DNA from 3 places in the Vibrio cholerae genome. Region 1 is predicted to be linked to each of the others. Evidence: predicted binding sites of a transcription regulator. Region 1 holds the regulator's gene; each other region holds the start of a gene.

Region 1 (10,498 bases):
GGGAAAAAGCCATTGCTAAATCGCGTTTCATGTTTGCTTTGCTCCAAACCCAAGAGAGAAATTTTGCGCGGCATTCTACCACACTCCCAAGTAAACGTTTGCCTTTTGCGGCGATTCGCCTTTGCCTTTGATCAAAAACGCGCAAGAAAAGTCGAGGTTTGCTCGAAAATGCCAGCTCGGATCGGGCTTAGCGGCTCGTTAAGTTAAGCTTGGGTCAAATTGCGCGGTTTTTTTAACCGAATAGCGAAAAAGATCGAACTTAGGGCGTGTTTCTGTGCACAGGGCTGAGTAGAATGAACTCAATCAGTGAAGTCCACTTCACCTTAACCGAATCAACAAGGGTAAAACGTCATGTCTTTTGAAGTATTAGAAAAACTGGAAGCGAAAATTCAAACTGCAGTCGACACCATTGCACTGCTGCAAATGGAAGTTGAAGAGCTCAAAGAAGAAAAGCAACAGCTGCAAAATGAAGCGCAAGAGCTGCGTGAAGCGCGTGAAGCACTTGAGCAACGTGCACAGCAAGTTCAGCAAGAGCATGCGGCATGGCAAGAGCGCATTCGTAGCCTGCTGGGCAAAATGGAAGACGTGGAATAATTTTCCTCATGCAAACGCCGACAGTGATGTCGGCGTTTTTGATCTAGGCTCGAAGTTTTCACTTAAGCTTGTGGGCGAACGCCCAAGGTGTGGCATAACGCGTAGGTCATTTCGGCACGGTTTAGGGTGTAGAAGTGGAAATCCTTCACCCCTTCACGGCACAGCACGCGCACCATATCAATGGCTTGGCTTGCACCTACCAACTGGCGAGTCACCGGATCGTCTTCTAATCCTTCAAACTGCTTCACCATCCAATTCGGAACTTTGACGTTGTTTTGCGCAGCGAAGCGCGACGCTTGTTTAAAGTTAGAAACCGGCAGAATGCCAGGCACGATTTCTACGTCAATCCCAGCCGCTACGCAGCGATCGCGAAAGCGTAGGTAGCTTTCTACATCAAAGAAAAACTGCGTGATGGCACGATTCGCACCCGCATCGACTTTGCGTTTTAAATTGAGCAGATCCGCTTGCGCACTTTTCGCTTCAGGGTGCACTTCAGGGAAGGCGGCCACGGAAATATCAAAATCGTGGCGTGATTTGAGCAGCGTCACTAGATCGGAAGCGTACATCTCTGGCTTACCACCGCCAGCCGGGATATCACCACGTAGCGCCACAATATTCTGGATGCCGTTATGCCAGTAGTCATCGGCGATCTGGATCAGTTCATCACGAGTGGCATCGATACAAGTCAGGTGTGGCGCGGCAATTAAACCGGTTTGATCTTTGATCGCTTTAATGATCGAGTGAGTACGGTCACGCTCACCAGAGTTTGCGCCATAAGTGACCGAAACAAATTTCGGTTGGAGTGTTTTCAGACGGTGTACCGAGCCCCAAAGCGTTTCTTCCATTTGTGGTGAGCTGGGTGGAAAAAACTCAAACGAAACATTGATGTCGGAAAGCTCCGCAATGTTTTGGTTCAATGCATCGATATGGCTAGCGTGTGTATATCCCATCTTGTACTCCCTGTGACCAAGTGTCACTGCCTGAATCTGAATTGACGTTTAGACGTCTATATGGCTGTAGAATGTCGTGAATGCGCTTTGATGTCAACCTCGCCATTATGAAGATTACTCATGTTGATCGTGAAGTCGATTCACGCTCGAAAATGTCATTCAGCGCTATGTATGGTTCTTGGTGAGAGAGATAGAGCATGATGCTTTCTATACCCAAAAGTATAGAGGATGGGAGGGAAAGCTCGCCATTTCGACGAGCTTTGTTTTAAGGGGCAGAACAAGAGACTTAGAGTAGGCTCGCGAGCAGATTCAAATCCGACTGAATCGCGCCAGCGGTTACTTCACGTCCAGCGCCGGGACCTCGGATCACCAATGGATTATCGCGATACCATTTGCTCTCGATGGCAAAGATGTTGTCACACGGCAGTAAGTTAGCCAGCGGATGATCTTGCTCAAGCGCTTCAACGCCCACGCTGGCTTTGCCATTTTTCTCTAGCCTTGCGACGTAGCGCAGCACCTTGCCTTGCTTCTGCGCACGGGCGAGGCGTTCGGCTAGCTGCTCGTTGAGCAGTTTGCTGTTGTCGAGAAAATCATCCAGTGATACAGAGCGCAGCTCGGCAGGTACCAATGATTCCACTTTGACATTCTGCGGCTCGATCTCAAGGCCAGATTCACGCGCCAAGATCACCAATTTACGCATAACATCAGAACCATCCAGATCACTACGCGGATCGGGCTCTGTTAAACCTTGCTGCCACGCTAAATCCACCAGTTCACTGAATGGCAAGCTGCCGTCGTATTGTTGGAACAGCCATGAGAGCGTGCCGGAGAAAATGCCCGAAAGTGCCATGATGTCATCGCCGCTTTCACGTAGGTCACGCACTGTGTGGTTAATTGGTAAGCCCGCGCCTACCGTGGCGTTATACAGCCAGTGGCGGCCAATTTTGTGAAAGGCATCTTTAACTTGATAGTAATAATTCCCCGCAGCAGAGCCAGCCACTTTGTTGGCGGAAATCAGGTGCAAACCGTGTTCGGCAATGTCGAGATACTGCTCAGCTAACTCTTCGCTGGCGGTGACATCAATCACGACTGCTTCATCGTAACCTTCTAATGCGCCGAGTTTTTTCAGCCAGCTTTGCTCTTGATTGGGCAGTGCTTCATCTTGGAAATGCGTGGCCACTTGGTTTGGATTAATGCCTTGCTCATTAAACCAGTAGGTTTGGCTATCGACTACCGCAACCAACTCAAAATTCATGCCGTGGCGTTGTTCCAATTTCTCTTTTTGTTCAGCAAACAGTTTGAGCCAACTTGAACCAATATTGCCTTTGCCACACAGCGCAATCGCAACGCGTTTTTGAGCTTGGAAGAGCTGTTTGTGAATGGCGTTAACCAATGAATGAATCGGCGTTTGGCGAAGTATGGCAACCAAACTGAGGCTTGATTCTGACGCGCTGATAAACTCGACTGGTAAAGCATTCAGCTGTTGGTAGAAGCCATAACAGTGGTTCGGGTTTTTGGTGACGCCCGCACCGACCGCAGCAATCAGGTCATAGCCTTCTTTGAGTTTGATTTCCGCCTCGAACGCAGCATCTTGCAGCACCGCAAATGCGCCAGGCGCAATTTCTGCTGTGTAAGCTAAACGCAAACGGTATTGGTCAGGTTGTGCTTCGTAAGTCAGCGGTTGCAGTTGTACGCGCAGCAAATGTTGTAACACATCTTCTTGCAAGCGCTGGAAATCATGGTGATGAGCAAAGCTCAGCTCAATCAGCAGCACATCATCGAGTGAAGTAATGATTTTCGCGCCGCGACCAGAAGCCAGTACCCGCTCAATGCGAGTAGAACCCGATTCCGGTTGGTGGCTGCAACGTAAGTGAAGCTCCATGGTGCTTTGTGCCACAGGTTGTAGTGTGCGGCTGTGCATAACTGGCGCAGCTAAGCGTGCCAGCTCATTGGCTTCATCGAGTCTTAGCAGTGGCAGCAAACAGGCATCGCTGACAATGCGTGGATCAGCACTGTACACGCCAGCCACATCACTCCAAATGGTCACGCGTGAGACTTCAGCCAGTGCGCCAATCACGGTCGCAGAATAATCGGAACCGTTACGACCGAGTAGGACAGTATCGCCCTGTTCGTTTTGCGCCATAAAACCGGTGATCACCACACGGCGCTGGTTATGTTGTGCCAACACGGCTTTCAGTAGCGGGTAAGAGCGCGCGCGATCCACTTCCGGCTGTGTGCCCGCTTCGGCACGTAAAAATGTTCGCGCATCTTGTGCGACCGCTGGTAAATCTTGCTGGTTCAGTAATGCGGCGAGCAGGCGTGCCGACCATTGCTCGCCATGTCCTAAAACCCAAGCGTATTGTGCGTGACTAAGAGGAGCCGTGAGCTCGCCTAACACGCTGATCTCTTGTTGCAGTTGGCTAAGTAGTGGTTCGGCTGCTTCGTTGCTGAGTAGCTTAGTAATCAATTCAGACTGATATTGGCGCAGCGCATGTAAGGTTTCATGGGCAACGCGACCATCTTTACTGAGTGCTTCGACAAAACTGATCAAACGGTTAGTGGTTTTGCCAGCCGCAGAAACCACCACCAGATCATCACTTTTGGAATAACTTTTAAGAATTTTCGCGACACGCTGATAACACTCAGGGTCAGCAAGGCTACTACCACCAAATTTATGCAATTGACGGGGATGGGTCATTCACAAATCTCCTTAATTCGCGGCAAGAGTGTGCAAAAAGGCTTGGTCAAGATCGGCAATCAGATCAGAGGCATCTTCAAGACCGACGGAAAGACGCAGCAACTGCTGGGAAATTCCCGCTTCAGCTAAGGCTTCTTCGCCCATTGCACGATGAGTCATAGACGCGGGATGGCAGATAAGACTTTCTACCCCACCAAGTGACTCTGCCAGTGAAAACAGCGCCAACTTACCCACAAAGAATTTCAACTGCTCAAAACTGCCGGCAAACTCGAAACTGAGCATAGCGCCAAAGCCAGATTGCTGTTTTTTGGCAATCTCATGACCCGGATGGTCGAGCAGACTTGGATGATAAATTTTGCCAACCAAAGATTGAGTCTGTAGATAAGCCAAAATCTGTTGCGCACTCTCTTCATGCACGCGCATCCGCGCGCCCAGCGTGCGAATACCACGTAAGGTCATGTAGCTATCAAATGGAGTACCAGTTGAACCTAAACAGTTGCCCCACCAAGCCAACTCTTCTGCATGTTGCTTGTGTTTACAGATCAACACGCCGCCAATCACATCCGAGTGACCATTAATGTATTTGGTGGTGGAGTGCAGCACAAAATCCGCGCCCAAGGTGAGAGGCTTTTGGAATACCGGGGTTAAGAAGGTGTTATCGACCGCTACCAAAGTGCCTTGCGTTTTCGCTAACTGGCAAAGATGAGCAATATCCACCACACGCACTAAAGGGTTGGAGGGGGTTTCAATCAGCAGCAGTTTGGGCTTGCGGGCTAAAGCTTGGGTGAGTGCGGCTGCGTTGGATTGATCCACAAACTGCACTTTGAAATCGCCTTTTTTAGCGCGAGTGTTGAGCAAGCGATAAGTGCCGCCATAGCAGTCATGCGGCGCGACAATCAGATCGTCAGGGCCTAACAAGGCTGTGACCCACAAATTGATGGCCGAAGTGCCACAGTTGGTCACTACGGCACCTTCTCCACATTCAAGCTCATATAAGGTTTGTTCTAATAGGCCTCGGTTTGGGTTGCCTGAGCGGGTGTAATCGTATTTAGGTACTTCGCCAAATGCGGGAAAACCATAGTTGGTCGAAAGATAAATAGGGGGCACAACGGCATGGTATTGAGTGTCCGATTCAATCCCGGTACGAACCGCAATAGTGGCTGGCTTGCGTGTGGTCATGGAGTTTCCTTGCTGGCTATTCTGTCCTAGAGGGCTTCATCATATACCTTTCCTGCTTTAAGCTGCAGTGTCGGTTGTCGCATCGCAACTTTCCCTAACTGGGGGATGAGGTTTATTCGTTGCCCATAAATTACTCGACACTTTACTGATGTTAAATAAAGACGTCAACACTTCTAGACGTCTATATGTCTTTGCTTATGGCGGTAAATCCCGCTAAAATTAGGGCCTTTGAAATTTCGATTCGAACCACAATAACGAAGGTGCGCAATGGCAGACTGGAATGGCGAATACATCAGCCCCTATGCAGAGCATGGGAAAAAGAGCGAGTTGGTAAAAAAAATCACGGTATCCATTCCGCTGAAAGTTCTCAAAGTGCTAACGGATGAGAGAACACGCCGTCAAGTCAATAACTTACGTCACGCAACCAACAGTGAATTGCTGTGCGAAGCCTTCTTGCATGCTTATACCGGCCAGCCGCTGCCGACGGACGAAGACCTACGTAAAGATCGCCCTGATGATATTCCTGCCGAAGCCAAACGTTTGATGACCGAAATGGGGATTGAGTTCGAATCTTACGATGAGTAACGATTGGCGTGAGTGATACGGGTTCATTGAACAAATCCTGCTTATAAAAAAGCCCCTCATATAACTGAGGGGCTTTTTTATCGACTTTTTATCCAAATAAACAAGCAGATTAAGCCTGCATGTAGTTTTCTGGCATTGGGATACGAGCAACACCCGATTCCACTGCCGCTTCCGCGACGGCGCGTGCTACGCGTGGCAATAGGCGTGGGTCCATCGGTTTTGGAATGATGTAATCAATACCGAAACTGAGCTTATCCACTCCAGCAGCTGCCAGCACTTCGGCTGGCACAGGCTCTTTCGCCAGTTGGCGAATCGCCTCTACCGCAGCCAGTTTCATCTGGTCATTGATTTCACTCGCGCGCACATCGAGTGCTCCACGGAAAATGAACGGGAAACAGAGCACGTTGTTAACTTGGTTTGGATAGTCGCTGCGGCCTGTCCCCATGATCATGTCGTTACGCACTTGATGAGCAATTTCTGGCTTGATTTCAGGATCTGGGTTGGAACAGGCAAACACCACAGGCTTGTCGGCCATCAGCTTAAGGGCATCCGCTGGCAGCAAGTTAGGGCCAGAAACGCCTAAGAACAGATCCGCTCCCGCAATCACATCTTCCAACGTACGCTTGTCGGTGTTGTTGGCAAACAGCGCTTTGTATTCATTGAGATCATCACGGCGAGTGTGGATCACGCCTTTGCGATCCAGCATGTAGATTTTCTCACGCATTGCCCCGCATTTGATCAGTAGCTCCATACACGCCACCGCTGCGGCACCCGCACCAAGGCAGACGATAATACAGTCTTTCAGTTGTTTACCTTGCAGCTCAAGGGCGTTAAGCATGCCAGCCGCGGTGACAATCGCAGTACCGTGTTGGTCATCGTGGAATACAGGGACATCACAACGCTCAATCAGGCGGCGCTCAATTTCAAAGCAGTCTGGGGCTTTGATATCTTCTAAGTTGATGCCGCCGAAAGTATCAGCAATGTTAGCGACAGTATCGATAAATTCGTCGATCGTGCGGTGTTTTACTTCAATATCAATCGAATCCAATCCTGCGAAGCGTTTAAACAGCAGTGCCTTACCTTCCATGACAGGCTTAGAGGCCATCGGGCCTAAATTTCCCAATCCTAAAATTGCGGTGCCGTTAGAGATCACGGCCACCGTGTTGCCTTTCGCGGTGTACTTATACACATTGTCAACGTTTTGCGCGATTTCACGCACTGGCTCAGCTACACCTGGGCTATAAGCCAGAGCGAGATCGGCAGCAGAATCGGCTGGCTTGGTCAGTGCAATACCAATTTTGCCCGCGGTTGGGTAAGCATGGTAATCCAGAGCGCGTTGGCGAAATTGTTCTTCAGGTGTTGGGTTGAGGCGATTGTCATCGGACATAGGGCTGTTCTCTTATTGTTATTTATGGGGGAGGTCGCAAATTTTAAAGTAACTATTGCAAACTGCCTAGGTTAGACACTGAGCAAAGCGTACAAAAAAAGCGAAGATCTTGCTGATAAGACCAGTGAAAATGTGAATCACGGAGAAGAAATAGCCAGAATGTGCCAATTCAAAGGGTTGTATATGCAGATAAGTGAGTGTCCAATTCATCCTCGCTGGAAGTGAGATGAGATAGCGGTGGCGGGGTTTAAGCTATGAAAAAAGGACGCCGAAGCGTCCTTTTTCAAAATCTAGCGTAAAGCAGAAATTACTTCTTCGCAGACAGTGCGCCGAAACGCTTGTTGAAGCGCTCAACACGACCACCGGTGTCAACGATACGTTGCTTACCAGAGTAGAATGGGTGGCACTTGTCACATACGTCTAGGTGCATTGTGTCTTTACCTAGAGTAGAGTTGAAAACGAAAGAGTTGCCGCAAGAACAAGTTGCGTTTACTGCTTTGTATTCTGGGTGGATACCAGCTTTCATGGGATAACCTCAATTTAGGCCGTGTCGCCATCCGAATCGATTGTCGTCGGACACCACACGTAGTGTTAAAAATAACGAGTTTGCATATCCAGAGAGGTCAACCCTCTAGGATGCCGTAAGGCGCGATATATTAATGAATCTCGAGTTTCGGATCAACCGATCGCGCCGATTATTTCACCAAAAGCGCGGGTCGAATTTCTGTCAAGCTTCCAGTAGACTGTGATCCGTTTGATTTTTCCCTGTTTTGGACCCTGATGCGACCCACCATTGCCCGAGTTTGCCTGCCTGTACCTCTGGATAAGTCTTTCGACTATCTGATCCCAGCTCATCTATTTCCCGTGCTGGGCGGTCGTGTGCAAGTGCCTTTTGGGCGACAAACCTTGGTCGGTATTGTCCAGTCGCTGACACATCAATCCGATTTTCCTATCGAACAACTGAAATCCGTGCAAGCCGTTTTGGATGACGCGCCCGTGTGGCCAGATAAACTGCAGTCTCTGCTGCACTGGTGTAGCCAGTTTTATCATTATCCGCTCGGTGAAACGTACGCGAATGCCTTGCCCGGCGCACTGCGCAAAGGCAAAGCGGCAGAGCTGACTAGCCATAAAGAGTGGCGTTTGACCGCGCTTGGTCAAGAGCAACTGATGCAAGGGGTGAAGCGTGGCGCGGTAAAACAAGCGCAAGTTCTCCATTTGTTGCAGCACGGCGCTTTATCGCACCAAACTTTGCTTGATGAAGAGGTGAGCAGTACGACCCTCAAAGCCTTGGTCGAAAAAGGGTGGATTGAGTGTGAAGAGCGTAAACCTGTGGCGCGTCCTTGGCCGCAAGAGCTGGAAGCTAAAGTCGATAAACCTAAGCTTAATCAAGAGCAGGCGATCGCGATTGCGGCGGTGAATAGCCAGCAAGGTTTCGGCTGCTTTTTATTAGAAGGGGTAACGGGCTCAGGCAAAACAGAGGTGTATCTTAACCTCATCACCCCTGTATTGGCGCGTGGTGAACAAGCCTTGGTGTTGGTGCCGGAAATTGGTTTAACTCCACAAACCATCAACCGTTTTCGCCAACGTTTTAATGTCCCCATCGAAGTGATGCACTCGGCGCTCAACGATACTGAACGCCTCAACGCTTGGCTGGCGGCGCGCGATAAAGTGGCGGGGATTGTGATTGGTACGCGCTCGGCGCTGTTCACACCCTTTGCCAAATTGGGCATTATTATTGTTGATGAAGAACATGACAGTTCTTACAAGCAGCAAGATAGTCTGCGTTATCACGCCCGAGATGTCGCTGTGATGCGCGCGCATTTGGAGAATATTCCGATTGTGCTCGGCTCGGCGACGCCAGCTTTGGAAACGTTGCATAATGCGCTCAGTGGTAAATACCATCACTTGCAACTGACGCAGCGTGCTGGTAATGCACTACCCACACGTAACCACGCGTTGGATGTGAAAGGGCTCTATCTGGAAAGTGGCCTGTCTGCGCCTTTGATTGCGGAAATGCGCCGCCATTTGTCGGCGGGTAATCAGGTGATGCTGTTTTTAAACCGCCGCGGTTTTTCTCCGGCCTTGATGTGTCACGAGTGTGGCTGGATTGCGGAGTGCCAGCGCTGCGATGCCTATTACACCTATCACCAACACAGCAATGAAATGCGCTGCCACCATTGTGGTTCACAGCGTCCTGTTCTCCATCAATGCAACGGGTGCGGCTCGACTCAACTGGTTACTGTCGGCGTTGGTACGGAACAGCTTGAAGCGCAATTACGCACTCTATTCCCTGAGTATCGTTCAGTGCGGATTGATCGAGATAGCACGCGGCGTAAAGGCAGTTTGGAATCGGCGTTAACCGCGATTCGCAAAGGCGAATATCAGATTTTGATTGGTACGCAAATGCTCGCCAAAGGACATCACTTCCCCGATGTTACCTTGGTCGCGTTGTTGGATGTCGATGGCTCATTGTACAGCAGTGATTTTCGCGCTTCTGAGCGTTTGGCTCAGCTCTTTATTCAAGTCGCAGGGCGGGCAGGGCGTGCCAGCAAGCCGGGCGAAGTGGTGTTACAAACGCATCATCCCGAACACAGTTTGCTACAAGCCTTGCTGCATAAGGATTACCACCATTTTGCCCTGACGGCGTTGGAAGAGCGTAAGCTGGCGCAGTTGCCCCCTTATTCTTTCTTGAGCTTATTTCGAGCCGAAGCCAATCACACCGCTCAAGTGGAAGATTTTTTGCGTCAAGTGCGCGAAACCTTGCGCTGCAATCCTTGGTTTGATAGCGAATGTATGGTGCTCGGGCCTACGCCTGCGCCACTCGCGAAACGAGCGGGAAAATTCCGTTGGCAGCTTTTACTACAAACGCCGAATCGCACCCTGATGCAGAAGATTTTGCAAAGCGCACGTCCAGCACTGCAACAATTACCGCTGTCGAGCAAGGTGCGCTGGTCGATCGATATTGATCCGCAAGATTTGAGCTAATTCACATCGCGTTTTATAACGCTGATGTGTGTTAATTTTGTCAGCAAATTAATGCTTATTATCGTGATGAAAATCACAGTGACTATGCAAAATTTGTTAATCTCGCCGTAACTTTCTGTT
Region 2 (10,498 bases), 1.1 Mb from region 1:
CATTAAACGTAAGCGAGCGGGTGTGTAGTCGCCGGCTTCGATCTCCATTTTAGTCAGCTGTAAAATGGACAGAAGACGATTTGGATCGTGATCGATAGCACGTTTGAAGTATTCACGAGCGTTATCCGTTTTCCCTGCTTTGAGAGCACACAATCCGGCGTTCTCGTAACTGGCTGAAATTAAGTAGTAATAAGGTTGCTCGACCGCTCGGCGAAAGTATTGATCAGCCGTGTCATACTCACCTTGCTTACACAAAAAGGTACCGAAGTTATTCAGCACATTACCGTTTTTCGGGTGCTCGCTTAGTGCCGTACGGTACATTTTCCGCGCAGAATCATTCTCACCAACAGCCTCATAATAGTGCGCCATTGAAAGTTGTGAGCGGTAATAATCCGGCGCATGCTGTAGTGCTTTTTCTAAATTTTCCCGTGCTTTGATCATGCTGCCATTTTCTAAATAGCCTAAACCAAGGGCAATGCGCGCCTCTGCCATCTCAGTTGGGTCACTTTGCGTTGCGTTACCCGCCGTTTCAGTGACGGTGACGCAACCTGCTAAGGCGATGATGAGCCCTAAACCAAACACATTTTTCATACATCCCTCCCGTTAACGCACCAATGATAGGCAATTCAATTGGGAGGCCGAGCGGTGAGGGTTAAGTCTGCGAGTCAGTTGGCAAATCTATTTATGTATCCCCCTTCTGGCTTGAAGCTGCAACGCCAAGTGGATGGGATATCAGGCAGAAGTTAAAGGCGGAAAGGCGAGTAAAGGGATAAAAGGCCGCACATGGCGGCCGAAAGGATTATTCGTCTTTGGTAAAATTGGCTTCGCTGAATTTTTCCAAATCATACGGTGTTTGTTGATAAACGCAGTAGTTAAGCCAGTTGGCAAACAGCAAGTGCCCGTGGCTACGCCAACTGGCACAAGGTTTGTTATCTGGGTTGTCATTGGGGTAGTAATTGACGGGGATCGCAGGATTAAGCCCTTCGCCCAGATCACGCACATATTCACCATGTAGGGTGTAAGCATCGTACTCAGGGTGGCCAGTCACAAACACGTTACGCTTATCTTTGGTCGCTGCGAGATAAACGCCCGCCACATCGGACGTTGCCAGAATATCGAGATCAGTATGCTCAGCCAAAAATTCCGCATCAAAATCTGCGTAGCGAGAGTGCGGAGCGAGAAAGCGATCATCAAACCCACGCAGTAGAGGGTGAAACGGCTTGTGGATGTCGTGGTAATAGACACCGGACAGTTTCTCTTCACGCGTACGTTTGGGCAAATTGTACAGCAGCTTCAGCCCAGCTTGCGCCGCCCAACAGATGTAAAGAGTGGAGGTCACATGCGCTTTAGCCCAAGCCATGATGTTTTGTAGATGCTGCCAATAGGCGACATCCTCAAATTGTACTAAGCCCAGTGGCGCGCCCGTGATGATTAACCCATCGAAGTTGCGATTTTTGACCAGCTCAAATTGGCGATAGAAGGTGTTGAGATGCTCTTCTGGAGTATTTTTGCTTGGCCTGTCATCGATGCGCAGTAGCTCGATATCGACCTGCAAAGGGGAGTTGGACAAGAGGCGTAAAAACTGAGTTTCCGTCTCAATTTTTTTAGGCATTAAGTTTAACAATAGCACCTTGAGTGGGCGTATTTCCTGCGTCGAAGCACGCGATTCGGACATAACGAAGATGTTTTCGTTACGTAGCACATCACTCGCCGGTAATTGGTCGGGGATTCTAATCGGCACAGCTTTCTCCCTAAGCATTAATTTGGACGTCTAAACATCCAGACTTATAACTCAACCGAAAATTATTGTCGATAGCAAAATGCAACGAACCTCAATCTAAGTTAGTATCTCTCGGCACAATTGACTACTGTGAATCAAGTATGCGACCTCATTTAACCCTTATTCGCGGTTTGCCAGGTTCGGGGAAATCAACCTTGGCGAAGACCTTGTCTGCTGTACATCTGGAAGCAGACATGTATTTTGTTAATCCACAAGGTGAGTACCATTTTCGCCCCGAATACTTGGCGCAAGCCCATGAATGGTGCCAACAACAGACGGAATACTGGCTGCAACAAGGCAAAGACGTGGTGGTATCGAATACTTTTGTTCGGCATTGGGAGATGGCGGTATACCGAAAACTTGCCCGACAATATCGAGCTAAGCTGACGATTCTGGTGTGTCGAGAGCGTTATCAAAACGTGCATGGGGTGGATGAAGCCACTGTCGAACGCATGCGTCAACAGTGGCAAGAGTAGACATTATTGTGGGTGTTTAGCGGTACGCTGAAGATCTCGGCGTAAAAGATAAAACGCCAAACCGCCCCATACCAAAGCCTGTGCCCAAAGGAGTGTCCATTTTGGTGCTATGGTTGACCAACTGGCCGCCATTTGGTTTAAACCCAGAAAGCCTTGGATTGCCGGCGTGCTTGGGAAGCACTGCGCAAGCCAGACTAAAGGCGCGGGGATCATTTCCAACGGCCAAATAAATCCAGCGGTAAAAATCAGTGGCATGGAGCTAATTAACACCACCAAAGTGACCAGTTCGCGTCTCGGAGTCACTGCACCTAACGCAATACCGACAAAATTACAGGCTAATAAAAACGGCAAGAGCAAACTGATGAGATCACTTGGCTTTGCTAACGTATTTACGCCGTGCAAATCAAAACTGGCACCGAAATAATAAAGACTCAGCAAGTAGTAGACTGCAACCAGCACAAAACTACGCACTAACAACAGTTTGGCAGGAGCGACTCGGCTCCAATAGCCGTGACCTTGCTTTTGTGTCCCAACCATCAATCCAGCCGCCATGATCAGCGTTTGCTGCAGGATCAATACAAAAACGGCGGGTACGACGTAATCGACATAGCCCATACGTGGGTTAAAAGTGGGTTTCAGGTTGGCACTAGTTGGCGAGAAATGCTGCGCGGCAAACGCCATCGGTTCACCTTCGATGACCAAACGACTGACTTTGGTTTGTGCTGCGAGTGTGCCGCCCGCTTGAGCTAAACCTTCAACAATCGTACCGTAAACCAGAAAATAGGAAGCATCACCCGCATAAGCGAGCGTTGGGCTTTTCCCTAACAATAAGTCTTTGTAGAAATGCTCAGGGATAACCAGTATGCCAGCCACTTTCTTGTCTAAGAAAGCTTGTTTGGCATCGGCAATGGTGTGATCACGCTGAACAATTTTGACTTGCGGCGTGGCATCCACCATCCGCTCCAGTTGAAAACTGGCCTGACTTTGATCGAGATTGACCACAGAAATGGTCTGTTCACGGGGGATCTGCTTGGCGTAAGGAAGCGGGTAGAGGAAAGAATAAAACACCACACCACCAAAAACGGTCAGCACGACAACAGGGTTGGTGAAGAGTGCTTTTAATTCTGCTTTAAATAGCTCAAATAGGGTCATACGGCAGCTCCCATTTCCCGCGCTAAATGTTTGCGGATCAGAAGTAGCGCCAAACCAAGCGGCAGAAGATAGCCCCACATATTGACCATAGGTTGTAAAGAACTTAAGGCCTCAAGCCCATAGCTCACTTGGTTCACTTGCACTTCAATGTAGTGGCTGATCGGTAATAAATTGCGCCACGCTTGAGCAAGCGTGTTCATATCGCTTGCCGGAAAGGTGATCCCCATAAAGGCAAAACTGGGCGCAGTGAAAGCGCCAGCAAAGCTCATCGCGCGAGCGGGATCGAGCGTGAGGAAGTAGAAAAATGCCCCCATGATCACGCATGCCACCACGGTAATCGATTGAGCAAACAGCAAAGTGGAAAAGTGACCAAACATAGGCCAGCGCAGTACATCATAAAACCAGCTCAAAAAACCAAGCCCTTGCAGCATGAAAATGGGGAGATAGGGCAATAGGGTTCGGGTTAACTGGGTTAAGGGAGACTGCGCGAGCCAAGACTTTAACCCGTAATGACGATAGTTGGCTGCCAGAATCAAAATGGTGCTAACGACAATGGTGATTTGCCACAATGCGGGGACAATCGCCGACACTAAAAATTGCGCGTAGTTGGTATTTTGGTTAAAGAGTGGCGTTATTTGCGTGCGCACGGGCACCGAGCGCCCCATGGCCGCAAGGGTAGTATGCGTTTTGGTGGCGAGATTTTTTATAACATCCACTTGAGCATTAAATGTGCCTTGTGCTTGCACCACCGCTGAGTTAACGAGCTTACCGACCAAGATCATTTGGCTGTTGTAGAAGGTCGTTACTTGCGGCTGCTCTTGACGATAAATGGCTTTATCGAATTGTGCGGGGATCACCATAAAGCCATAGATCTGATTACTGCGCATTGCTTGGCTGGCTTCATCGACGCTCGCAAAATGCTGACTGACAAGCAGTGTCGATGTCGCATCGACCTCACGAATAAGCTGGCGTGAAAGCTGACTGTGGGAAAAGTCCACCACACCAAACGGCAGATCGCGCGCTATGCCTTGGGAAAAAATCCACCAAATGGAGACGGCGAGCAGAATGGGCACCCATGTTAAACAGGAAAGTAACCATTTATCGTGACGCAGTAACGTCCATTGGCGGGGGATGGCGTGCTTCATTTTAAGTTCAACCACAACTTATAACTTAACAACAACGCTCATGCCCATGCGCAGGCCTTCGGTTGGCGTGACTGGACGTGCTTCCACTTCAAACGTACGTAGGTCAAACCCTTGAGTGGCATCGGTTGAGCGCCAAGTGGCGAAATCGCCCATCACGGCGACGTGAGTAACTTTAAACTCGATGGATTTATCCAGAGCCGGTAAATAAGCCGTAAACTGAGCACCTTGGGTAAAGTGTTTGAGCAGATCTTCACGCACGTTAAATACTGCCCAAGTGTCTTGCGTATCGACCACTGTGACGACAGGGAAACCTTGCGGAGCCAGCTCACCACTGTGCATCAAGACTTGTGATACTTCACCATCAAACCAGCTCTGGATTTTGGTATCTGCTGCATACGCCTCGACTTCGGCGACAGCACCAGCAGCCATGCGTGCTTTTTCGAGCGCGGCTTGTTTCGTTTCTTCTCGTGCACCTTCTTTGGCTAATTGATACATCTGCAACGCTGCACTTTCGGTGTATTTGGCAGCTTGCCATTGGGTTTGCGCTTCGTCCCGTTTTTGTTCGGACACCACACCATCGTTGTAAAGGTTATTGACGCGCAGATACGTTTTTTCAGCCAGTTCTGCTGCCGCTTGGGCTTTGAGCCATTGATCTTTGGCGGCCTGAATCTGCTGTTCACGCGCACCATTTTCTGCTTCTTGAGCCAGTGCCCCCGCGGCTTTCTGGCCGGCGATCGCTTGTTCCAACTTGGCATCAATTTCAGGGCTGAGTAGAGTGAAGATCAGTTGGCCTTTTTCCACTTGATCGCCCTTGCGCACCAAAACTTGGTCAATGCGCCCCGGCACTTTAGAGGAGATGCTGTACTGCTGAGACTCAATCTGGCCTTGCAATGTGACTGGTTCAGGTTGATAGGCTTGATAAAAGCGATAGCCAATCCAGCCAACAACAGCGACAGCGGTGAGCGTCATTAAGGTCGTTTTTACCGTTTTCATTTGGATTCCTTTTACTTAGCCGTGGCGCTTTGGTGCAGTGAAGAGAGAGCAACTGCGGATTGATGGTAAGTGGAGAAGCTGCTCATCTCGCTCGACAGAGCCAATAATTTGTTTAGTGAAATGAGATAGTTAAAGCTCGCTAGCGATTGTTGGGTGCGAATGCTGGCCAGATAAAGCTCGGCATCCACCACATCGACAGAGGTGGATAAACCTTGGCTGAACGCTTTTTGGCGTAAACGCAGGTTCTCTTGTGCCAAATTCAGACTGGAATTGAGTCCTGTGACTTCTTCTAACGCTTGTTCTGCTTCGAGATAGGTCTTTTCCACCAGCACGCTGAGATCTTGTTTCGCTTGCGCTTTTAAATAGCGCACTTGATTCACTGCGCTATTGGCTGCTTTGACTTGTTCACTACGCCCGCTGTTTTCAATCAGCGGAATATTGACGCCAACGCCAACCAACCAATCCGGTTTCATTTGGCTAGCGAGTGAGTCATCTTCATGCAAGCTATAATCGCCATACAGATAGACTTCTGGGTAGTATTTCCCTTGCTCAGCTTTAATGAGACTGCTGGCTTGCTTTTCTTTGGCATCGAGCAGGCTTAAGCCGGGATAGGTATTGAGTGTTTGTTCGATGAAGGCGTGCATGGGCGGTAAGCTGGTATTGATGAACAGCATGCCACTCGGTTCTACGGTTTCTGTAGCGCCTAAAATTTGGGTTAGCGCACTTTGCGCAATGTCCAAGGTTTTTTGTGCTTTTTTACGCTCAACTTTGGCTTTATCCAGTGATGCATCTGCTTGCAGGCGCTCGACATGAGCAATTTGTCCTTGTTGCTCAAGTTTAAGGGCATTATCTCTGTGTTGCGTGAGTCCCTCTTCAACCGCGATTCGGGTAGCGAGCACCTCTTTGGCCAACACCACGCTAAAGTAATATTTGGCTAAATCTTCATATCGCGCTTGTATTTCCATCGCGAGCTGACTTTGCGCTTCATCTTCTTTACCTGCGGCGGCATCTTGCGCAGCAGTAATTCGTCCGCCAGTAAAAATTGGCCAAATCGCCCGGATCGAGGAAGTGAAAATATCGCGTTCAGTTATGGTAGATTGAATAGAGCCAATACCCGCAACCAATTGAGCAAGTGTTGGAGGAAGTGCAGGCAGTACCTGACCCGTACTATCAAAAATCTGCTTGCCGGAAAGTGTTACATCCTGATCAAGCCGCGTAAAATTGGCTCCCACACTGACCGAGGGTAGATTGAGATTTTGTGTGGCATCTTTCAGATGAGCGTAACGTTCCACATTGGCTCTTTGCGCCGCAAGCGAGTTGTTTTGTTGTTGCAGCAAGTCCCAAGCTTCTTGAAATGAGAGAGGCGCTGCATGAGCAATCGGCATAAATAATATAGAGCAGATCGCCAGAGAGAGAGATTTCACTTTCATTTTGAGCTCGACAGAATGAATTTAGAGCTAATGCTCTATTTTTTGGATGATGAAGTCAAACAAAGAGTTAAGGGCTGCAGTATAAAAAACTGACTTGCAAGAGCAAGCCAGTTGTTTGAGTAATCGGTTTTGACGCCCAAAAACGTGTCTTGAACGTAGGAAAGTGATCAACAATGAGGGTAGGAGGGGCAATAGTAATCGGCTCTCCAAACTAACTTTTTGGTTCCCTGCATGGTCGTCAGTACGTCTTTGCCTGACATTTGAGGAAAAGCGAACAAAACACGCATCTCATCATGCGTTTCTGGCTCGATTTCGTAAGCCCTCACATGAGTAAATGTCGAGTGTAAATGCTCACAAAGCATGTCTTTGGATAGGCAAATTCCAAAAGCATCTCTTCTCATGTCTCTATTCCTTCTGACGTGTTATTGAGTGAACTTGGCCGCAATTTCTATTCTCAGTCTTATGCCTGAATTGCATCCCAGTTAGGTTTATGCTCACTGCGCATTAAGTATACTGCTTAACCTAGAAAGGTGCCGGAGCAAAGTGCCTATTTGTTGTGACCTGTGCCATAAAACAGATATGCAATTGGTTTTATTTTTTTTGATGCCATGATCTGCCTTGCTGGCATATCGCTAACGTGAATCTCGTGCCAGCCTCACAGTTATGTATTGCGAGCTTCGCCCCAATGTTAAATTGATGTTAGCTTTCACTCGCTAGCAAGGAGTGAACAATGGTGTGGAGCAGTATTACCTTCCGCAAGAGAATGCTGATCATCATGACCTTATCGGGTCTGATTGAGCTGCTACTTTTGGTTGCCGCAGGGTTTATGTACGTCAAACATTCTCAAGAGCAAGAGGTTGGCCAGAAAGCGTTGGGCGTTGCGGCATTCCTTGCACAAACGCCAGCGGTCATCAACATGATCAAGACCGGCCGTGCTTCAGATGACCAGCAGCAAAGCTATCGTGAACTGACCCAACTGATAGGCGCAGCATTTATTGTGATTGGCGACAATCAAGGTATTCGATTAGTTCATCCCATTGATGAAAGGATCGGTAAGCCTATGGTTGGGGGCGATAACGAGAGAGCGCTAGTGGAAGGCGAAGCTTATGTCTCTTTCGCTCAAGGTTCGTTAGGCAAATCGGTTCGTGGTAAAGCGGCGGTGGTGGATCAACACGGTCAAATCATCGGTGTCGTTTCGGTTGGCTATTTAATTGAGCGGCTACAAGACCGCGTTGAGCCATTTTTATTCTATCTGATTGCTACCGCGTTACTGGTGGTTGGCGCCAATGCACTGGTTTCTAGCTATGCCTCGCGACGTTTTCAGCGCGCTATTTTGGGGTTTGAGCCGGAAGAAATTGCCCGTTTGTACGTGGAACTGGATGTGACCATGAGCACCCTCAAAGAGGGGATCATCAGTATTGATGACAAAGGGATCTTACGTTCGATCAATAAAAGTGCCTGTGAAATTTTGGGATTACGCCGCGAACAAGCTCTTAATCGACGCTTGACCACCATTCTGCCAGAAAGCGATCTCTATACGGTTTTGGCGACCGGAAGAACCGATCACGATATTGAGCTCTATCTGAATAAGCATTGGATAATTGCCAACCGCAGCCCGATCGTGGTTGAGGGAAAAGTCGTCGGGGCGGTATCCAGTTTCCGTCTCCGTGATGAAATTAATGAACTCACTGAGCAGTTGGCTCAAACCCGTGAGTACGCAGAGATGCTGCGTTCTCAGACCCATGAGCACAGAAATAAATTGAATACTATCAGTGGGTTATTGCAAATGGGTGAATTGGATGCCGTGCAGCAACTGATTGGTCAAGAAACCGAGCACTATCAAGTGTTGATTGAGTTTTTACGTGAAACAATTAAAGACCCTCTGATTGCAGGGATGCTGCTTGGCAAAACAGAGCGCGCTCGTGAGCTAGGCTTGGAACTCATGGTGGAAGAAGGGGCGCGCTTAGAAACGCTGCCGATTCATATCAAAGCGGAAGATGTGGTGACCATTCTCGGTAACCTTATAGACAACGCGTTTGAAGCGACCTTAACCGCGATACGCACGCTGTCGCCGGTTCCACCGGAACGCAGAGTGATTGAGGTCTCGATCAGTGATTTTGGTAACGAAATCATTTTGGAAGTGGATGATCAAGGTTGCGGTTTACCTAAAGAGCTGGAACATTGGCAGCTAACGGAAAAAGGGGTGTCGAGCAAAGCCGTGCAAAACCGAGGGGTGGGGCTGTTTTTAGTCAAACAGCTTGCCGATCGTTATCAAGGACAACTGGACATGCACAGCAAAGCGCAAGGTACTCGAATGACAGTGTATTTACCCAAGGATGAGTTGTAATGAAAACCCGACTCCTAATCATTGAAGATGATGCTGCGATAGCGCAGCTTCATCATCGCTATTTGAGTCAGTTAGAAGGCTTTGAGGTAGTGGGGATCGCGATGTCTCAAGCGGATGCGCGTTTACAGATGGAAGTGCTTAACCCCGATTTGGTGCTGTTGGACGTTTATTTACCGGATGGAACGGGCCTTGAGCTGTTGCAATGGATTCGTGGACGTAATGTTCATTGCGATGTGATTTTAATTACGGCGGCGCGCGAGGTGGAGACACTGCAACAAGCGATGCGTGGTGGTGTGGTGGATTATCTGCTCAAGCCTGTGATGTTTCCAAGGCTGGAAACCGCACTAAGAAAATACCAAATGCGGCAAGCTGAGCTAAAACAGTTGGCGGATTTTGATCAGCAAAAAGTCGACAAAATGTTCACCACACATTCCTCAGAAGCCTTACCGCAACGTTTACCGAAAGGCATTGACGCCGTGACATTGGATAAGATTCGGTTGTTATTTCAAACGGCTACCATGCTGACGGCGGACGAGGCAGGTGAAAAAATTGGGGCTAGCCGCACAACAGCCCGACGCTATCTTGAGTATCTTATCACTGCTGGAGAGTTGGAGGCCGATCTCAGTTATGGTACGGTGGGACGCCCAGAACGAACGTACCGTAAATTACATCGTCACACATCCTGATTAGACGGATTGGATAACTGCATCTAAAGTTTAAACAGATTACACGAATGTGATGAGGTCGACAGATGCAATGGCGTTTTTGTTTGACAACAGTACTGGGTGTCGTTCTGAGCTTTAGTCCTAGTGTGAAGGTTCAGGCTCAGGGGCTGGAATCGTTAACCTACTACACAGAAAACTATCCACCACTGAATTTTGCTAAAGAAGACGGTAAACCCGCGGGGATTGCGGTGGATTTACTCCTAGAAGCCGCGGCAGCGGTTAATGTTACCTTGAACTTGGAGCAGATTTTTGTTCAACCTTGGCCACGTTCTTATCGGTCGGCGTTGTTAAAACAGGATGGAGTACTTTTTTCTACGACACGTACAACACATCGTGAAAATTTATTTAATTGGGTCGGCCCTATTGCCGATATCAAAGTGGTAGTGCTGGCACGAAAGTCGAGTCAGATCAAAGTGAATGACCCTATCGAGTTAGGAAATTACCGAATTG
Region 3 (10,498 bases), 660 kb from region 1:
ACGCATCAATTACTTGTTGATCGTTCATCGAGGAATGGATGGTGGTGATGGTGCCAGAATCAATGCCGAATGCGTCATCCAATACCTTGATGATGGGCACAATGCAGTTGGTGGTACAAGAGCCGTTAGAGACGATTTTATGCTCAGCAGTGAGCGTCTCATGATTCACGCCATAGATGATGGTGTTGTCGAGATCGCTAGCACCAGGATGGGAAAATAAAACTAACTTCGCGCCCGCATCAATATGTTGCTGACCATCCTCTTGGCAACCATACACACCTGTACAGTCGAGGACTAAATCCACGCCTAAATCACGCCAAGGTAAGAGCGGAATTTCCGAAAGATGCAGAATGCGGATTGAGTCATACTCACCATTTTGATGGTGAACATAGATATGCTGCTGATCATGGCTGATTTTTTTGCCAAAGCGACCGTGGCTAGTATCGTACTGCAGGAGGTGTGCCATCGCATCTGGCTTGGCAAGCTCGTTCACCGCAACCACTTGAATGCGGTCACGTTTACCACTTTCATACACTGCACGTAATACGTTACGCCCAATGCGCCCAAAGCCGTTAATTGCTACCCTCAGCATCGTATCTCGCCTATCGCTCTCAGATTGGTTGGCAATAGTAACCGATACTCTAAGCTTTGGCACGGCGATCCTGTGCAATAAATGATTCCACCGCCGATCGCAAAACAAACAGAGGATTGGCGCTGCCGCCAATCCTCTGAACCTCTAACAATTAGAAGGCGATGTCTAAGCCCAACCAGTAGCGGCGGCCATCTTCTACATAGCCATACTCCGCGTAATTCACCTCTTGATCAAACAGGTTGTACACCGCAGCTTTAATCGTTGCAGTATCGGTGAGTGCGTAAGTCACGCCAGTATCGATAAAGGTGTAGCTTGGCGCGATGAAATCATCGTTCGACGCCCCACCTTCCGGCTGCATCTCCTTGCCACGATAGTTGAGGTTAGCCCAACTATTGAGGCGATCTGTGGTTTGCCAGCTCAAGTTGGCATTGAACAGATGTTTAGGTAACTGCAGTAGCGGACGGCCAGCAAAATTCCCTGATTTTTGCTCCGAATGGGTGTACGTGTAGCTAGACGATAACTCAACGCTTTCGGTAATCGGCAGACTTAACGTAGCTTCTGCACCATAGGTTTCCGCTTCATCAATATTCACACGATAAGTAGGAGCTGCACCCCATTGGTTTGCTCCATCGGTACAAATATTGGTCGGACAAGCGACGCGAGTGATTTTATCTTTAAAATCATTATGGAAAGCGGTCAACGATGCCGCCAGACCTGAGCCTGTGCTATACATCAAACTCAGTTCTTTGTTCACCGATGTTTCAGGTTTGAGATCTGGGTTGCCATAAATATTACCGCCCTTACTCACTTGTCCCCAATCCGGCGTCACTTCACGTAACTGCGGTGCACGGAAGCCAGTAGAAACACCGCCTTTTACTGTCCATAGAGGATCGAGATTCCATACGCCATACACACGTGGGCTGAAGTGGCTGCCGTAGTTTTTATCATGATCCAGACGGCCACCAAAGGTCAGGCGGAATTGCTCTGCAAACGCCCATTCATCTTCAATGAATCCCGCCCATTGAGTGTTCGAGATATGCGTGCGAGACGAAATTTTGTTGGAGGTTTTATCCTCTAAACTTTCGTGTTTACCTTCCACACCAAAGCTCAACATATGCTCACCAATAGGAGCCACTAACGTGGATTTGAACACCGTATTATCAATGTTCATCTCACGAGATTTATTGGTGTTCTCTTCATATTGCAGATAAGTATCAGACTGCCCAACATCCTGCCAATCCCCTTGGTGAGAAACGGCAACATGGTTGCGACGATACTGGTTATCGGTATTGCTGCATGTACCGCGACATCCGCTGGATTGCGCCGACTTGCCCACGTTATTTTCGCGATCTTGGGCTGATACACCGGCTTCCAGTTGCAATTGATGATCTGGATTAAGCTGGTAGTTGAGCTTTGAGGTTAAGCTGCGCAGTGATTTATCGCCGTAACCATGCTCAATTTCGTCTTCATCGCGTTGCGTGGTTTGCCCGTAGACTTGCAGCGATAGAGCATCACTTAAAGGTCCTGTTACGAAGAAATTAGCGCTTTGTTCATCGCCTGAGGCGCGATTTTCTTGCACCACGGTCGATAGCTGCACATTGCCTGACCACTGCTGCTGATCTTTACGAGTGATGATGTTGATCACGCCGCCAATCGCATCCGAGCCGTACAGCGTAGACATTGGGCCACGGATCACCTCGATACGTTCAATCGCTTGCAGTGGCGGTAACCAACCTTGCTCAATGCCCGGGCCATCGCTGTTTGGGCGGGTCTGGCGTGAGGTTTGGCGCTTACCATCCACCAAGATAAGGGTATAGTTTGAACCCATACCACGAATGCTGATGTCGGTAGTATCGCCCCCTCCGGTGACTGTCACACCCGGTACGCTTTTTAGCGCATCGGTCACATCACGGTAATAGCGAGATTCCAGATCTTCTCTTGAAATCACACTGATACTGGCTGGCGCATTTTGAATCACTTGCGCGTATCCCGCCGCAGTGACCACCATGGTTTCATCCGTTTTCGTCGCGTCTTGAGCAAAAGCGCTAGCCGAAAACATTAAGCCTAGTGTCACAGATAAACTGACGGGGGATGGATTGAATCTGGACATTTACCACTCCTTTAAATGATAATTATTCTTAATTTCAGAAGCGGATTATTCATATATTCTGTACTGGAGATAGATCGACACATGGAATAGTTCGGTCCAAATATGGAACGTCTGTGGTAATTATTCTTTAAGGGTCAAATACCTATGCAAGATCTCAGCGCCGTAAAAGCTTTCCATGCGCTTTGCCAACATAAGAGCCTGACTGCCGCTGCCAAAGCGCTTGAACAACCTAAATCCACCCTGAGTCGCCGTTTGGCGCAACTTGAAGAGGACTTGGGACAAAGCTTGTTGATGCGTCAAGGCAACCGCTTAACGCTCACCAAAGCGGGAGAAGTGTTTGCGGTTTACTCGGAGCAGCTACTTGAACTGGCCAATAAAAGTCAGGAAGCGTTGCAAGAATTGAACAATCAAGTGACTGGCGAACTCACGCTGGTGGTACACCCCAATTTGATCCGCGGCTGGCTCAGCCAAGTACTGGATGAGTTTATGCAGCAGCATTCGACATTGAAGATCCGTCTACTCAGCCAGTTTCAACACAGTGATGAGGTGTTTGAGCCCGATTTGATCATTTGGATTGAACACGCCGCCCCCATGGGTTATCGCAAAGAACGCTTAGGCTATTGGCGCTATGCCACTTACGCCTCTCCCAAATATTTGGCCCATCGAGATAAACCGACCCATCCTCGTGAGTTGATTCATCACCCATGGATTGATTTTATTGCTTGTCGGCGCGCGGAGCTTGAACTGCACCATCCAGAGTTTGGCAGTTATTCACTGCCAGCACTAGAGAGTCGTTTACAAAGCGATAATCTTGCCATGCAAGCCGATGCGATTGCTAAAGGTCGTGGTATTGGTTTGCTTCCCACTTGGTTTGCCAATGGTTTTGAAACGGCGCATCCGGGCAGCCTCATTCCTTGCGTCAACGGATGGCAATCACAGCCAACAGAAATCAACTGCTTCTATCCGCTCGGTCGTCACCCACTTCGGCTGCGCCTATTTATTGATGCGCTCCGCCAAGCAAGGCCCGATGAGTGGCAATAAAAAATCCCGCCGCAGCGGGATTTTTTATCATCGATTTTTCTTTGCGTAACAAAGAAATAAATCGCTTTTAATTACGCCAGCAGTTCTTTGGCTTGTTTCACCACATTTTCAGTCGTGAAGCCAAACAGTTTGAACAGCTCACCCGCTGGTGCTGATTCACCGAAGCTAGTCATACCGATGATGCGACCACCAAAGCCAACGTACTTGTACCAGAAGTCGGCAATGCCCGCTTCAATCGCGATACGTTTGGTCACTGCCGCTGGCAGTACTGCTTCACGGTAAGCGGCATCTTGCTTATCAAATGCATCGGTCGATGGCATAGAGACCACGCGAACCGCTTTGCCTTCGGCGCTCAGTTGCTCGTAAGCGGCAACCGCGAGTTCCACTTCAGAGCCGGTCGCAATCAGGATAAGCTCAGGTTGACCTGAACAGTCTTTCAGGATGTAACCACCTTTAGCGATGTTCGCGACTTGCTCTGCACTGCGTGGTTGCTGCGCGAGGTTTTGACGCGAGAAAATCAGCGCAGATGGCGCATCTTTACGCTCGATGGCCAGTTTCCATGCCATCGCTGATTCCACTTGGTCACATGGACGCCATGTGCTCATGTTTGGTGTCATACGCAGAGAAGCGATTTGCTCAACCGGTTGGTGAGTTGGGCCATCTTCACCCAGACCGATAGAGTCATGCGTGTACACTTGGATGTTTTGCACTTTCATCAGTGCTGCCATACGCATCGCGTTACGCGCGTATTCCATAAACATCAGGAAGGTTGCACCGTAAGGGACAAAACCGCCGTGCAGCGCGATACCGTTGATGATGGCCGTCATACCAAACTCACGCACACCGTAGTGGATGTAGTTGCCTGACGCATCTTCTGCTGTCAGTGACTTAGAGCCAGACCACATGGTGAGGTTAGAAGGCGCCAAGTCAGCAGAACCACCCATAAATTCTGGCAGCAGTTTGCCGAACGCTTCCAGCGCATTTTGTGATGCTTTACGCGATGCGATGTTGGCAGGGTTAGCTTGCAGGTTAGCGATAATCTCGCTGGTTGCGGCTTCCCAATTCGCTGGCAGCTCGCCCGCTACGCGGCGTTTGTATTCAGCAGCTTCGGCTGGGTAAGCTTTCGCGTAAGCGGCGAATTTCTCATTCCAAGCGGCTTCTTTGCTTGCGCCTGCTTGTTTTGCATCCCACGCTGCGTAGATGTCCGCTGGGATTTCAAACGGAGCGTGTTCCCAACCCAAGAATTCACGTGCAGCTTTGATTTCATCGTTGCCCAGAGGCGCGCCGTGACAGTCGTGTGAGCCCGCTTTGTTTGGAGAGCCGAAACCGATGATGGTTTTGGTACAAATCAGCGTTGGGCGAGAGGTTTCTGCTTTCGCCGCTTCAATCGCAGCGTTAATCGCATCTGCATCGTGACCATCAACCGCAGGGATGACATGCCAGCCGTACGCTTCAAAACGTTTTGGCGTGTCGTCTGAGAACCAGCCTTCTACGTGACCGTCGATAGAAATACCGTTGTCATCCCAGAATGCAATCAGTTTGCCAAGGCCAAGTGTGCCTGCTAGTGAACACGCTTCGTGCGAGATACCTTCCATCAAACAGCCATCACCCATAAACACATAAGTGAAGTGGTCAACGATGTCGTGACCCGGTTTGTTGAACTGCGCCGCCAGAGCTTTTTCAGCAATCGCCATACCTACGGCATTGGTGATGCCTTGGCCGAGTGGGCCAGTGGTAGTTTCGATGCCCGGTGCGTAACCGTATTCTGGGTGACCCGGTGTTTTGGAATGCAGTTGACGGAAGTTTTTCAAATCGTCAATCGACAGCTCGTAACCGCTCAGGTGCAGCAGCGAGTAAATCAGCATAGAGCCGTGGCCGTTAGACAGCACAAAGCGGTCGCGGTCAGCCCAATTTGGGTTTTGCGGGTTGTGGTTTAAGTGTGAACGCCACAGCACTTCGGCGATATCCGCCATGCCCATTGGGGCTCCCGGGTGGCCAGAGTTAGCTTTTTGAACGCCGTCCATGCTCAGGGCACGGATAGCATTGGCAAGTTGTTTGCGAGAAGACATGTCGACTCCTAAATGGGAAGTAAGCGAAATGAATGGATGCGGAAAATCAGTGGCGGCTATTGTCGCAAAGCCCCCCTGCTGCTGCAAACGATTTACTGGTGCTTTGCTCCGATTTTGTCACACTTTTTAGCACATTCTCGCTTTGTAGTGGCAAAGCTGACTTTTTTAAGCAAACGTTTGGTTATGCGCTAAATAGAAAAAGAGCTTGTAATTTGAGCGCCCGACACTAGAATAGCCGTCTAGATGTAGAAACGCCTACAAAATGTACGAAATTGATCGATAACGTCATTACCTCTAAGCGACTCAAACCATAGGTCGGGAAGAACTGAGACGTTAGCGAATAACCACAAATATTGGAGCTATCATGGCGATTAAGCACTTGTTTACTTCAGAATCGGTATCAGAAGGCCATCCAGATAAAATTGCAGACCAGATCTCTGATGCAGTGTTGGACGCGATTTTTGAGCAAGATCCTAAAGCTCGCGTTGCTTGCGAAACTTACGTAAAAACTGGCATGGTGATGGTGGGCGGTGAAATCACGACTTCCGCTTGGGTTGATATCGAAGAGATTACTCGTCAAACCGTTCGTGAAATTGGTTACGTGCACTCAGACATGGGCTTTGATGCCAACTCTTGTGCGGTACTGAACACCATCGGTAAGCAATCGCCAGACATCAACCAAGGTGTTGATAAAGCCGATCCTAAAGAGCAAGGAGCGGGCGACCAAGGCATCATGTTTGGTTATGCAACCAACGAAACTGAAGTGCTGATGCCAGCACCGATCACCTACGCGCATCGTCTGATGCAGCGCCAAGCTGAAGTTCGTAAAAATGGCACGCTGCCATGGCTGCGTCCTGATGCGAAATCTCAGGTGACCTTCCAGTATGACCAAGGCAAGATCGTAGGTATTGATGCTGTAGTTCTGTCGACTCAACACAGTGATTCAATCTCTACCGCAGATCTGCGTGAAGCGGTGATGGAAGAGATCATCAAGCCAGTTCTGCCAGCAGAATGGTTGAGCAAAGAGACCAAATACTTCATCAACCCAACCGGTCGTTTTGTGATTGGTGGCCCAATGGGTGACTGTGGTCTGACCGGTCGTAAGATCATCGTTGATACCTACGGCGGCGCAGCGCGTCACGGTGGTGGTGCATTCTCTGGTAAGGATCCATCCAAGGTTGACCGTTCAGCGGCTTACGCAGCACGTTATGTTGCGAAAAACATCGTTGCGGCGGGTATGGCTGATCGTTGTGAAATCCAACTCTCTTATGCTATCGGTGTCGCGGATCCAACGTCGATCATGGTGGAAACTTTCGGTACTGAGAAAGTGTCGCAAGAGATCATCATTGAAGCCGTTCGCCAGTTCTTCGACCTGCGTCCATACGGTCTGCAAGAGATGCTGAACCTGCTGCAACCTATCTACAAGAAAACGGCAGCTTACGGTCACTTCGGCCGTGAAGAGTTCCCTTGGGAAGCCACCGACAAAGCCGCGCTACTGCGTGACTTCGCAGGTCTAAAGTAAGCATTATTTCAACTCATCGCTGACAAACGGCGAGGATTGCAATACAGTTCAAGGCCCTTTCTCATGAAAGGGCCTTTTTTATGAGTTCGATGACAGAGTTTTTAGAGGTAGACATTCGCTAATGGTTCGTTTTGATCTGCACTGCCAAGCTGAGCAGAAAATCAAACAATGTATCGCTACCGCCAGCGAGGCTTTGCAGCGCCCCTTTAAACTGCCCAAACTCAATTACCGTTTACGTGGACGCGCTGCCGGTAAGGCCTATTTGCAGCTGTGGGAAATCCGCCTTAATCCGGTGCTGTTTGCCGAAAACGTCGATGACTTCCTCCAGCAAGTGATCCCACACGAAATCGCCCATCTGATTACGTATCAGCTTTATGGCCGAGTACGTCCACACGGCGTCGAATGGCAACAAGTGATGAGCCAAGTCTTTAAGCTTGAGCCAAAAACCACTCACACCTTTTCTGTCGCTTCAGTACAGGGCAAAACCTTCCATTACCGTTGTGCGTGTCGTGAATACCCGCTCACCATTCGTCGCCACAATAAAGTGCTGCGTGGTGAAGCCACCTATCGCTGTCAAAGCTGCCAACAAAACTTGATCTACCAAGCCTAACCTTTGATTGGCTGAGACCACTTCTATAGGCTTTGCCTTGCTCTCGCCCAAAACTAACAAAAGCATCAACGACAAAGGCAATTTATGAGTGTTAAACTGATAAAAAACCTACTTATCTACGTCTTTTATGATGATTTTTCGTTTCGTTACCACGCTTGCTGCTAGCTTACCTCTACTCTCCTTTGCCGCCCCCATGTCTTTTAGTCATGCCAAAAATGAAGCGGTGAAGATTTATCGTGATCATCCGGTCTCTTTTTACTGCGGCTGCGAGATTCGCTGGCAAGGCAAAAAAGGCATCCCGGATCTGGAGAGTTGCGGCTATCAAGTGCGTAAAAATGAGAATCGTGCTTCGCGGATTGAATGGGAACATGTGGTGCCGGCTTGGCAATTTGGTCATCAGTTGCAATGCTGGCAACAAGGTGGCCGTAAAAACTGCACTCGTACTAGCCCTGAGTTCAATCAGATGGAAGCCGATCTGCACAACCTCACTCCGGCGATTGGCGAAGTGAATGGCGATCGATCCAACTTCAGTTTTAGTCAGTGGAATGGAATTGATGGCGTCACCTACGGCCAGTGCGAAATGCAAGTAAACTTCAAAGAGCGCACTGCCATGCCGCCAGAGCGTGCTCGCGGGGCGATTGCGCGTACATATCTGTACATGAGTGAGCAGTACGGTTTGCGCCTTTCCAAAGCGCAAAACCAATTAATGCAGGCGTGGAACAATCAGTATCCGGTCAGCGAATGGGAATGTGTGCGTGACCAAAAGATCGAAAAAGTGCAAGGCAACTCGAACCGCTTTGTGCGTGAACAATGCCCGAACTGAGGGGCAGAATCTCACCCTGCCCCCTTGTATTTTGCCCAACTTGCATCCATGTTAGAGGCCAGATATCCCTCTTCCAACTGAAGTTACCGCTTTACGTTGGAAGACGGTAACCTCGTTTAATGATTAGGAATTATCCGCATGCGCATCCCTCGAATTTATCATCCAGAACCGATCCACCAGCTTGGCACCGTTGCCCTGAGTGAAGATGCCGCAGGGCATATCGGTCGCGTATTGCGTATGCAAGCTGGGCAAGAAGTGCTGCTGTTTGATGGTTTTGGGGCTGAATTCCCAGCCGTGATCAGTGAAGTTGGCAAAAAACAGGTATTGGTCAATATCACTGAGCGCGTAGAAAACAGCATTGAATCGCCGCTCGATCTGCATCTTGGCCAGGTGATTTCACGCGGCGATAAGATGGAATTCACCATCCAAAAATCGGTGGAATTGGGCGTCACTACCATCACCCCTCTGCTTTCTGAGCGTTGTGGCGTGAAGCTGGATGAAAAACGCTTCGAGAAGAAGATCCAGCAGTGGCAGAAAATTGCGATCAGCGCTTGCGAGCAGTGTGGCCGTAATACCGTACCGGAAATCCGTCCGATTATGGATCTCGAAGCTTGGTGCGCAGAGCCCACCGAGGCACTGAAACTCAATTTGCATCCGCGCGCTAAATACTCGATCAACACCTTACCCACCCCAGTGAGCAAAGTTCGTTTGCTGATTGGCCCTGAAGGCGGCTTGTCAGCGGAAGAAATTGATATGACTCGCCGTTACCAGTTTGAAGAAACCTTGTTAGGCCCACGCGTACTGCGCACAGAAACGGCAGCTCTAACAGCGATAACTGCACTACAAGTTCGTTTCGGCGATCTTGGCTAAATGGAGATAAACCATGATTAAACTCGGTATTGTGATGGACCCTATCGCGTCCATTAACATCAAAAAAGATTCCAGCTTTGCCATGATGCTTGAAGCGCAGCGTCGCGGTTATGAAATCCATTATATGGAGATGAATGATCTACACTTAGAGCAAGGTGTGGCACTGGCCGATACTAAAGTTGTCGAGCTGAAAGAAGATCCGAGCGGTTGGTACCAATTCAAATCTGAGCAAACCATCGCACTTTCTGAATTGGATGCGATTTTAATGCGTAAGGATCCGCCGTTCGACACCGAATACATCTACGCAACCTACATTTTGGAGCGCGCGGAAGATGAAGGCGTATTAGTGGTGAACAAACCACAAAGCCTGCGCGATTGTAATGAAAAACTGTTCACCGCTTGGTTCCCTGAGCTTACGCCGATCACTATGGTGACGCGCAAAGCCGAGAAGATTAAAGCCTTCCGTGAACAGCACGGGGATGTGATCTTAAAACCCCTCGATGGTATGGGCGGCGCTTCGATTTTCCGCGTTAAAGAGGGCGATCCAAACCTCTCAGTGATCATCGAAACCTTAACCAACCACGGCCAGAATTACTGCATGGCGCAGACCTTTGTGCCAGATATCAGCAACGGTGATAAACGCATTTTGGTGGTCGATGGTGAACCTATGCCTTACTGCTTGGCGCGTATCCCCGCCAAAGGGGAAACCCGCGGTAACTTGGCGGCCGGCGGTCGTGGTGAGCCACGCCCACTGAGTGAAACCGATAAGAAAATTGCCCTAGCGGTCGCACCGACTCTCAAAGAGAAAGGGCTGCTGTTTGTAGGCTTAGATGTCATTGGCGATAAACTGACCGAAATTAA

What was found. The regulator MetJ, encoded in region 1, represses methionine synthesis genes. The targets are predictions, from matches to a motif close to TTAGACNTNTANANGTCTAA.
Region 2: the regulator MetJ is predicted to act here: its motif matches at 1,772-1,791, upstream of metA (homoserine O-acetyltransferase MetA).
Region 3: the regulator MetJ is predicted to act here: its motif matches at 6,044-6,063, upstream of metK (methionine adenosyltransferase).

Annotation. Positions count from the first base shown of each region.
Region 1 covers NZ_CP043554.1:180,456-190,953, forward strand. The annotation lists gene glpX (class II fructose-bisphosphatase) at 1-31, opposite strand, end outside; gene zapB (cell division protein ZapB) at 352-594, shown strand; gene metF (methylenetetrahydrofolate reductase) at 657-1,544, opposite strand; gene F0316_RS00900 (bifunctional aspartate kinase/homoserine dehydrogenase II) at 1,831-4,242, opposite strand; gene F0316_RS00905 (O-succinylhomoserine (thiol)-lyase) at 4,255-5,421, opposite strand; gene metJ (met regulon transcriptional regulator MetJ) at 5,689-6,006, shown strand; gene F0316_RS00915 (malic enzyme-like NAD(P)-binding protein) at 6,116-7,393, opposite strand; gene rpmE (50S ribosomal protein L31) at 7,701-7,919, opposite strand; gene priA (primosomal protein N') at 8,174-10,378, shown strand.
Region 2 covers NZ_CP043554.1:1,325,166-1,335,663, forward strand. The annotation lists gene pilW (type IV pilus biogenesis/stability protein PilW) at 1-591, opposite strand, end outside; gene metA (homoserine O-acetyltransferase MetA) at 800-1,741, opposite strand; gene F0316_RS06290 (ATP-binding protein) at 1,882-2,256, shown strand; gene F0316_RS06295 (ABC transporter permease) at 2,260-3,408, opposite strand; gene F0316_RS06300 (ABC transporter permease) at 3,405-4,553, opposite strand; gene F0316_RS06305 (HlyD family secretion protein) at 4,572-5,546, opposite strand; gene F0316_RS06310 (TolC family protein) at 5,558-6,976, opposite strand; gene F0316_RS06315 (hypothetical protein) at 7,144-7,377, opposite strand; gene F0316_RS06320 (ATP-binding protein) at 7,707-9,323, shown strand; gene F0316_RS06325 (response regulator) at 9,323-10,009, shown strand; gene F0316_RS06330 (substrate-binding periplasmic protein) at 10,075-10,498, shown strand, end outside.
Region 3 covers NZ_CP043554.1:2,469,467-2,479,964, forward strand. The annotation lists gene epd (erythrose-4-phosphate dehydrogenase) at 1-592, opposite strand, end outside; gene F0316_RS11470 (ligand-gated channel protein) at 744-2,702, opposite strand; gene F0316_RS11475 (LysR family transcriptional regulator) at 2,847-3,743, shown strand; gene tkt (transketolase) at 3,815-5,812, opposite strand; gene metK (methionine adenosyltransferase) at 6,177-7,334, shown strand; gene F0316_RS11490 (SprT family zinc-dependent metalloprotease) at 7,456-7,944, shown strand; gene xds (extracellular deoxyribonuclease Dns) at 8,072-8,767, shown strand; gene rsmE (16S rRNA (uracil(1498)-N(3))-methyltransferase) at 8,906-9,637, shown strand; gene gshB (glutathione synthase) at 9,651-10,498, shown strand, end outside.